2 linked regions of the Rubrivivax gelatinosus IL144 genome follow. The protein of the gene in region 1 interacts with the protein of each later gene in a pairwise test. Links are inferred from orthologs where the notes say so. Each region holds a gene or a part of one and is shown in the gene's direction. Other genes may lie near its edges.

Region 1 (3,229 bases):
CGCGACGTGCCGGGGCTGCTGGACCAGCTGGCCGCACGCCACCCGGGCACGCGCTTCGTGCTGCAGCCGGCCGTCGGCGCGGCGCCCGAGGTCGTGGCCGCGATGGCCGCCGCCGCCGTGCGTGCGCTCGGCACCTGACCCCCACGAGGCCCGGATGAACCTGCACCAGTTCCGATTCGTCCAGGAGGCGGTGCGCCGCAACCTGAACCTCACCGAGACCGCCAAGGCGCTGTTCACCTCGCAGCCCGGGATCAGCAAGGCGATCCTCGAGCTCGAGGAGGAGCTCGGCGTCGACATCTTCGCCCGCCACGGCAAACGCCTGCGCCGCGTCACCGAACCGGGGCAGGAGGTGCTGAAGTCGATCGAGATCATCATGCGCGAGGTCGCCAACCTGAAGCGCATCGGCGAGCAGTTCTCCAAGCAGGACGCGGGCACGCTGTCGATCGCGACGACGCACACCCAGGCGCGCTACTTCCTGCCCGGGCCGATCGCCCAGCTGCGCAAGCGTTTCCCGAAGGTGCAGGTCGTGCTGCACCAGGGCATGCCCGAGCAGGTCGCACGCATGCTGCTCGACGACGTCGCCGAGGTCGGCCTGGCCACCGAGGCGCTGGCGCATTACGAGGATCTCGTCACCCTGCCCTGCTACGAATGGCAGCACGTGATGGTGGTGCCGCCCGAGCATCCGCTGGCGACGGTGGAACGCATCACGCTGGAACAGCTGGCCGCCGAGCCGCTGGTGCTCTACCACGCCACCGTCTCCGGCCGCACGCGCATCGACCAGGCCTTCGCTCGCGCCCGGCTGAAGCCGGTGCTGGCGCTCGAGGCGATCGACTCGGACGTCATCAAGACCTACGTGCGCCTGGGGATGGGCGTGGGCATCGTCGCCGAGACCGCGGTGCGCGACGACCCGCCCGACTCGGGCCTGGTCGCGCGCCCGGTGGGCCAGCTCTTCGGCAGCAACGTCACGCGCGTCGCCTTCAAGCGCGGCGCCTATCTGCGCCACTTCGTCTACGCCTTCGCCGAACAGCTGTCCGATCGCCTGTCGGCGTCGCTGGTGCAGCGCGCGATGGCCGGCGAAGGCTCCGACTACAACCTCTGATGAACGAACCCCGCACCCCGTCGCTGCCCAGCCGGCTGCCGAAGGTCGGCACGACGATCTTCACCGTGATGTCGGCCCTGGCCGCCGAGTGCGGCGCCGTCAACCTCGGCCAGGGCTTCCCCGACTTCGACTGCGACCCGGCCCTGCTCGACCGCGTCAACGACGCGATGCGCGAGGGTCTGAACCAGTACCCGCCGATGGCCGGCGTGCCGGCACTGCGCCAGGCGGTGGCGGCCAAGATCGCGGCGCTGTACGGCCGCAGCTACGACCCCGAGCGCGAGATCACCGTCACCGCCGGCGCGACCCAGGCCATCCTCACCGCGGTGCTGGCCTGCGTGCACCCGGGCGACGAGGTCATCGTGCTCGAGCCCTGCTACGACAGCTACGCGCCGAACATCGAACTCGCCGGCGGCCGCGTCGTGCGCGTGCCGCTGACCCCGGGCAGCTTCCGCCCCGACTTCGAGCGCATCGCCGCGGCCATCGGGCCGCGCACCCGCGCGATCATCGTCAACACGCCGCACAACCCGGCGGCGGTCGTCTGGACCCGCGCCGAGATGCAGCGCCTGGCCGAGATCCTCGCGCCCACCGACGTGCTGCTGATCGCCGACGAGGTCTACGAGCACATGGTGTTCGACGGCGCCGAGCACGTCAGCGCCTCGGCTATCCCCGAACTGGCCGCGCGCGCCTTCGTCGTCTCCAGCTTCGGCAAGACGTTTCACGTCACCGGCTGGAAGGTCGGCACGGTGGCGGCGCCGGCGGCGCTGACGGCCGAGTTCCGCAAGGTGCACCAGTTCAACGTCTTCACGGTCAACACGCCGATGCAGCACGCGCTGGCGCGTTACCTCGCCGACCCCGCGCCCTACCTCGGCCTGGCGGCCTTCTACCAGCGCAAGCGCGACCTGTTCCGCGCCGGGCTGGCCGCGAGCCGGCTGAAGCTGCTGCCCTGCGAAGGCAGCTACTTCCAGAGCGTCGACTACTCGGCGGTCTCGGACCTGCCCGAAGCCGAGTTCTGCCAGTGGCTGACGCGCGAGATCGGCGTCGCCGCGATCCCGATCTCGGCCTTCTACGACGGCGGCTTCGAGCAGCGTTTCGCGCGGCTGTGTTTCGCCAAGCGCGACGAGACGCTCGAGCGCGCGCTGGAGCGCCTGGCCAGACTCTGAAGGACGCTCAGCCGCGCGGCGGGATCAGGTTCAGACCGCCGTCGGGTGCCGTCGGCGGGCCCGGATCGGACTCGGTCTCGAGTTCGCTCAGGTCGAGGTCGATCGCCGCCACCGACGGCGGCTCGGCGATGCCTGGGTCGAAGACCGAATCGCGCTCCAGCGTCAGGTACGGGTGCGGCGAGGTCATGCCGAACTCGGCTTCCTCGGTCAGCGGCAGCAGCAGGTCGACGGTGCCGCTCTCGACGGCCTCGCGGTCCAGCAGGTCGCGCGCCAGCGAGTACAGGAACAGCACCTCGCGGTAGGCCGGCAGGTCGAACAGCTCGCCACGCGACTTGCGGAACAGCAGCGCCTCCAGCTCGGCCATCGCGTCCAGCGGCCGGCCCCAGACCTGCTGCAGTCGCGGCAGCACGCCGGGGTAGTCGTCCAGCGAGCGGCCGTGCTGCAGGTCGGCTTCCCACTCCGGCGCGTAGGCGTTGAAGCGGCGGTTGAAGCGCTCGCGCGTGCGCTCGTAGGCCTCGCGCTCGCCGCGGCGGCGGTAGATCTCCAGCAGCTTCAGGTAGGGCAGCGGGCTGCCGCCGCCGGTGTCGCGCAGGTGCTCGACGAGCAGGTCGATGGCCGCGTCGTCCTGGCCGAGCACGATGAAGAACTCGGCCTGCTGCTCCAGGTCGAGCAGCTCCTCGATCGTGACGTCGCGCGGCGCGCCTTCGTCGGCACGCGAGCCGGTGGGCAGGATCTGCGTGCGTTCGCTGTGGATCTCGTGGACCTCGGGGCCCGACGTCGCGGGCTCGACCGGCGGCCGCGGCGGCGGCACCAGCGGTGCCGGCGGCGGCATCGGGATCTCGCTGGTCATCAGCGGCAGCTGCGAGGTCGGCATCGGCGGGCGCGGCGGCGCCTCGGCGGTCGCGGCGCGCTGCCAGGCGCGCTGGCGCTCCTGCTGCAGGGCACGCAAGCGCCACCACAGGCCGCCGGC
Region 2 (3,181 bases), 1.4 Mb from region 1 along the record:
ACCAGTGGAAGTGGGGCTACGACTACCTGCAGGGTGAAGGCGAGGGCATCGCCTTCCTGTCGACGCTGGACGTTCGCCAGCGCCAGATGTCCGACGCCGGCCGGCCCGAGGGCAACGACTACCTGCTGCGCGTCGACAACCCGCTGGTCGTGCCGGTGCAGCGCAAGGTGCGCATCGTCACGACGGCCAACGACGTGATCCACGCCTGGGGCGTGCCGGCGCTGGGCGTCAAGCAGGACGCGATCCCCGGCTTCGTGCGCGACACCTGGTTCCGCGCCGAGCGCACCGGCGACTTCTACGGCCAGTGCGTCGAGCTCTGCGGCAAGGAGCACGCGTACATGCCGATCCACGTGAAGGTGCTCGGCGCCGCGGACTACGCCGCCTGGGTGCAGGCCAAGAAGCGCGAGATGGCCGCCGCGGCTGACGACCCGACCCGCATCTGGACGCTGGACGAACTCGTCGCGCGCGGCCAGCAGGTCTACGCCTCGACCTGCGCCGCTTGCCACCGCCCCGACGGCAAGGGCGGCGGGCCGGTCAAGCCGTTGGACGGCAGCGCCATCGTGCGCGACGACCCGGCGCGCCAGATCGACATCGTGCTGCACGGCGCGGCCAACGGCGCGATGCCGTCGTGGAAGGCGCTGTCGGACACCGAGATCGCCGCCGTCATCACCTTCACGAAGAACGCCTGGAGCAACCAGACCGGCGTGCTGGTGCAGCCCGCGCAGGTCGCGCAGGCCCGTCCTTGACGCCGCCCGCAGGCGGCAGGAGCCCCGAATGAGCGTTGTCCTCGAGCCGCCGGTCGGCCCCGCGCACGGACCAGCACATGGCGCGCAGCACGAGCACGCCCACGGCGTGCCGCAGGGCTGGCGGCGCTGGCTCTACGCCACCAACCACAAGGACATCGGCACGATGTACCTGCTGTTCAGCTTCGCGATGCTGATCACCGGCGGCGTGCTGGCGCTGGCGATCCGCAGCGAGCTGTTCCAGCCCGGGCTGCAGTTCTTCAACCCCGAGCTGTTCAACCAGCTGACGACGATGCACGGGCTGATCATGGTCTTCGGGGCCATCATGCCGGCCTTCGTCGGCTTCGCGAACTGGCTGATCCCGATGCAGATCGGCGCGTCGGACATGGCGTTCGCGCGCATGAACAACCTCAGCTTCTGGCTGCTGATCCCGGCGGCGCTGCTGCTCGTCGGCTCGTTCTTCATGCCCGGCGGCGCGCCGGCTACCGGCTGGACGCTGTACGCGCCGCTGACGCTGCAGATGGGCCCCAGCATGGACGCGGCGATCTTCGCGATCCACCTGATGGGCGCGAGTTCGATCATGGGCTCGATCAACATCGTCGTCACGGTGCTGAACCTGCGCGCACCCGGCATGACGCTGATGAAGATGCCGCTGTTCTGCTGGACCTGGCTGATCACCGCCTACCTGCTGATCGCGGTGATGCCGGTGCTGGCCGGCGCGGTGACGATGACGCTGACCGACCGCCACTTCGGCACCAGCTTCTTCAACCCCGCGGGCGGCGGCGACCCGGTGATGTACCAGCACATCTTCTGGTTCTTCGGCCACCCCGAGGTCTACATCATGATCCTGCCGGCCTTCGGGATCATCAGTCACATCCTGCCGGCCTTCGCACGCAAGAAGCTGTTCGGCTACACCTCGATGGTCTACGCCACGGCCTCGATCGCGATCCTGTCGTTCATCGTCTGGGCGCACCACATGTACACGACGGGCATGCCGGTCACCGGCCAGCTGTTCTTCATGTACGCGACGATGCTGATCGCGGTGCCGACCGGCGTGAAGATCTTCAACTGGACGGCGACGATGTGGAAGGGCTCGATGAGCTTCGAGACGCCGATGCTCTGGGCCATCGGCTTCCTCTTCGTCTTCACGATCGGCGGCTTCACCGGGCTGATCCTGTCGATGGCGCCGATCGACATCCAGCTGCAGGACACCTACTACGTCGTCGCGCACTTCCACTACGTGCTCGTCGCCGGCTCGCTGTACGCGATCTTCGCCGGGGTCTATTTCTGGGGGCCGAAGTGGACCGGGCGCATGTACTCGGAGTTCCACGGCAAGGTGCACTTCTGGCTGTCGCTGGTGTTCTTCAACGTCGCCTTCTTCCCGATGCACTTCCTCGGGCTGGCCGGCATGCCGCGGCGCTACGCCGACTACCCGGTGCAGTTCGCCGACTTCAACGCGCTGTCGACGATCGGCGCCTTCGGCTTCGGGATCATGCAGGTCTACTTCTTCGTCTTCGTCGTGCTGCCGATGATGCGCGGCAAGGGCGAGCCGGCGGCGGCCCGGCCCTGGGACGGCGCCGAGGGCCTGGAGTGGGAGATCCCGTCGCCGGCGCCGTGGCACAGCTTCGAGACGCCGCCGCGGCTGGACGCCAGCGCCACGCGCATCCTGCGCTGAGGGCCGCGACGATGGCGCTCGACGAGCACGAAGCGCGCCGGCGCGCCAACCGGCGCCTGGGGCTGTGGCTGGCGGCGCTGGCGCTGGCTTTCGGGCTGGCCTTCGTGCTGCGCATGAGCTGGGGGCGCTGGTGACGGCGCGGGCGCTGCTGGCCGACAACCGGCGGCTGTTCGCCAAGCTCGCCGTCGTCGCCGCGGCGATGTTCGGCTTCGGCTACGCGCTGGTGCCGATGTACCGCGCGATCTGCGAGGCGCTGGGCATCAACGTGCTGGCGCGCGCCGAACTCAACACCGGCGGCGCCGCGGCGCCGGCGGCCAACACCCAGGTCGACACCAGCCGCAGCGTCGTCATCGAGTTCGACGCCAACGCGCGCGGGCCCTGGGAGTTCCGGCCCGAGAAGCGCACGCTGAGCGTGCACCCCGGCGAGCTGGCGCGGGTGGACTACGTGTTCCGCAACCGCCAGCCGGTGGCGATGACCGCGCAGGCGATCCCGAGCTACGCCCCGCAGGTCGCGGCGGCGCACTTCGGCAAGCTCGAGTGCTTCTGCTTCAGCCAATGGACGCTGCAGCCGGGCGAGGAACGCAGCTGGCCGGTGGTTTTCGTCGTCGACCCCAAGCTGCCGCGCGAGGTGACGACGATCACGCTGTCCTACACCTTCTTCGAAGTCGGCGGGCGCACGCCGCCGGCGCCCGGGGGCGGCACGTGAATGCGCCGCGCCGCCTGCCGCTGGCCCGCACGCTGCGGGCCGTCGCCTGGTCCTTCT

Evidence for each region.
Region 2: the proteins of RGE_RS14215 (region 1) and ctaD interact in binary tests that used the Escherichia coli proteins (3 or more experiments, as listed by UniProt). The link is inferred for Rubrivivax gelatinosus IL144 from one-to-one orthologs.

Annotation. Positions count from the first base shown.
Region 1 is NC_017075.1:3,093,548-3,096,776, forward strand. Bases 180-3,178 are described here. They hold RGE_RS14215 (pyridoxal phosphate-dependent aminotransferase), read left to right. Parts: upstream 180-1,098; coding sequence 1,099-2,259; downstream 2,260-3,178. Other genes in these bases: RGE_RS14210 (CysB family HTH-type transcriptional regulator), read left to right, coding at 180-1,099; RGE_RS14220 (hypothetical protein), read right to left, coding at 2,267-3,178. Outside these bases: RGE_RS14205 (sirohydrochlorin chelatase), read left to right, coding at 1-138; more of RGE_RS14210, read left to right, coding at 155-179; more of RGE_RS14220, read right to left, coding at 3,179-3,229. UniProt on the Escherichia coli protein: Shows aminotransferase activity with methionine and histidine as substrates, and to a lesser extent also with phenylalanine.
Region 2 is NC_017075.1:4,488,637-4,491,817, reverse strand. Bases 146-3,096 are described here. They hold ctaD (cytochrome c oxidase subunit I), read left to right. Parts: upstream 146-774; coding sequence 775-2,418; downstream 2,419-3,096. Other genes in these bases: RGE_RS20395 (cytochrome c oxidase assembly protein), read left to right, coding at 2,549-3,096; RGE_RS24765 (cytochrome oxidase small assembly protein), read left to right, coding at 2,430-2,552; coxB (cytochrome c oxidase subunit II), read left to right, coding at 146-746. Also shown: more of coxB, read left to right, coding at 1-145; more of RGE_RS20395, read left to right, coding at 3,097-3,124; RGE_RS20390 (DUF2970 domain-containing protein), read left to right, coding at 3,121-3,181. UniProt on the Escherichia coli protein: Cytochrome bo(3) ubiquinol oxidase is the terminal enzyme in the aerobic respiratory chain of E.coli that predominates when cells are grown at high aeration.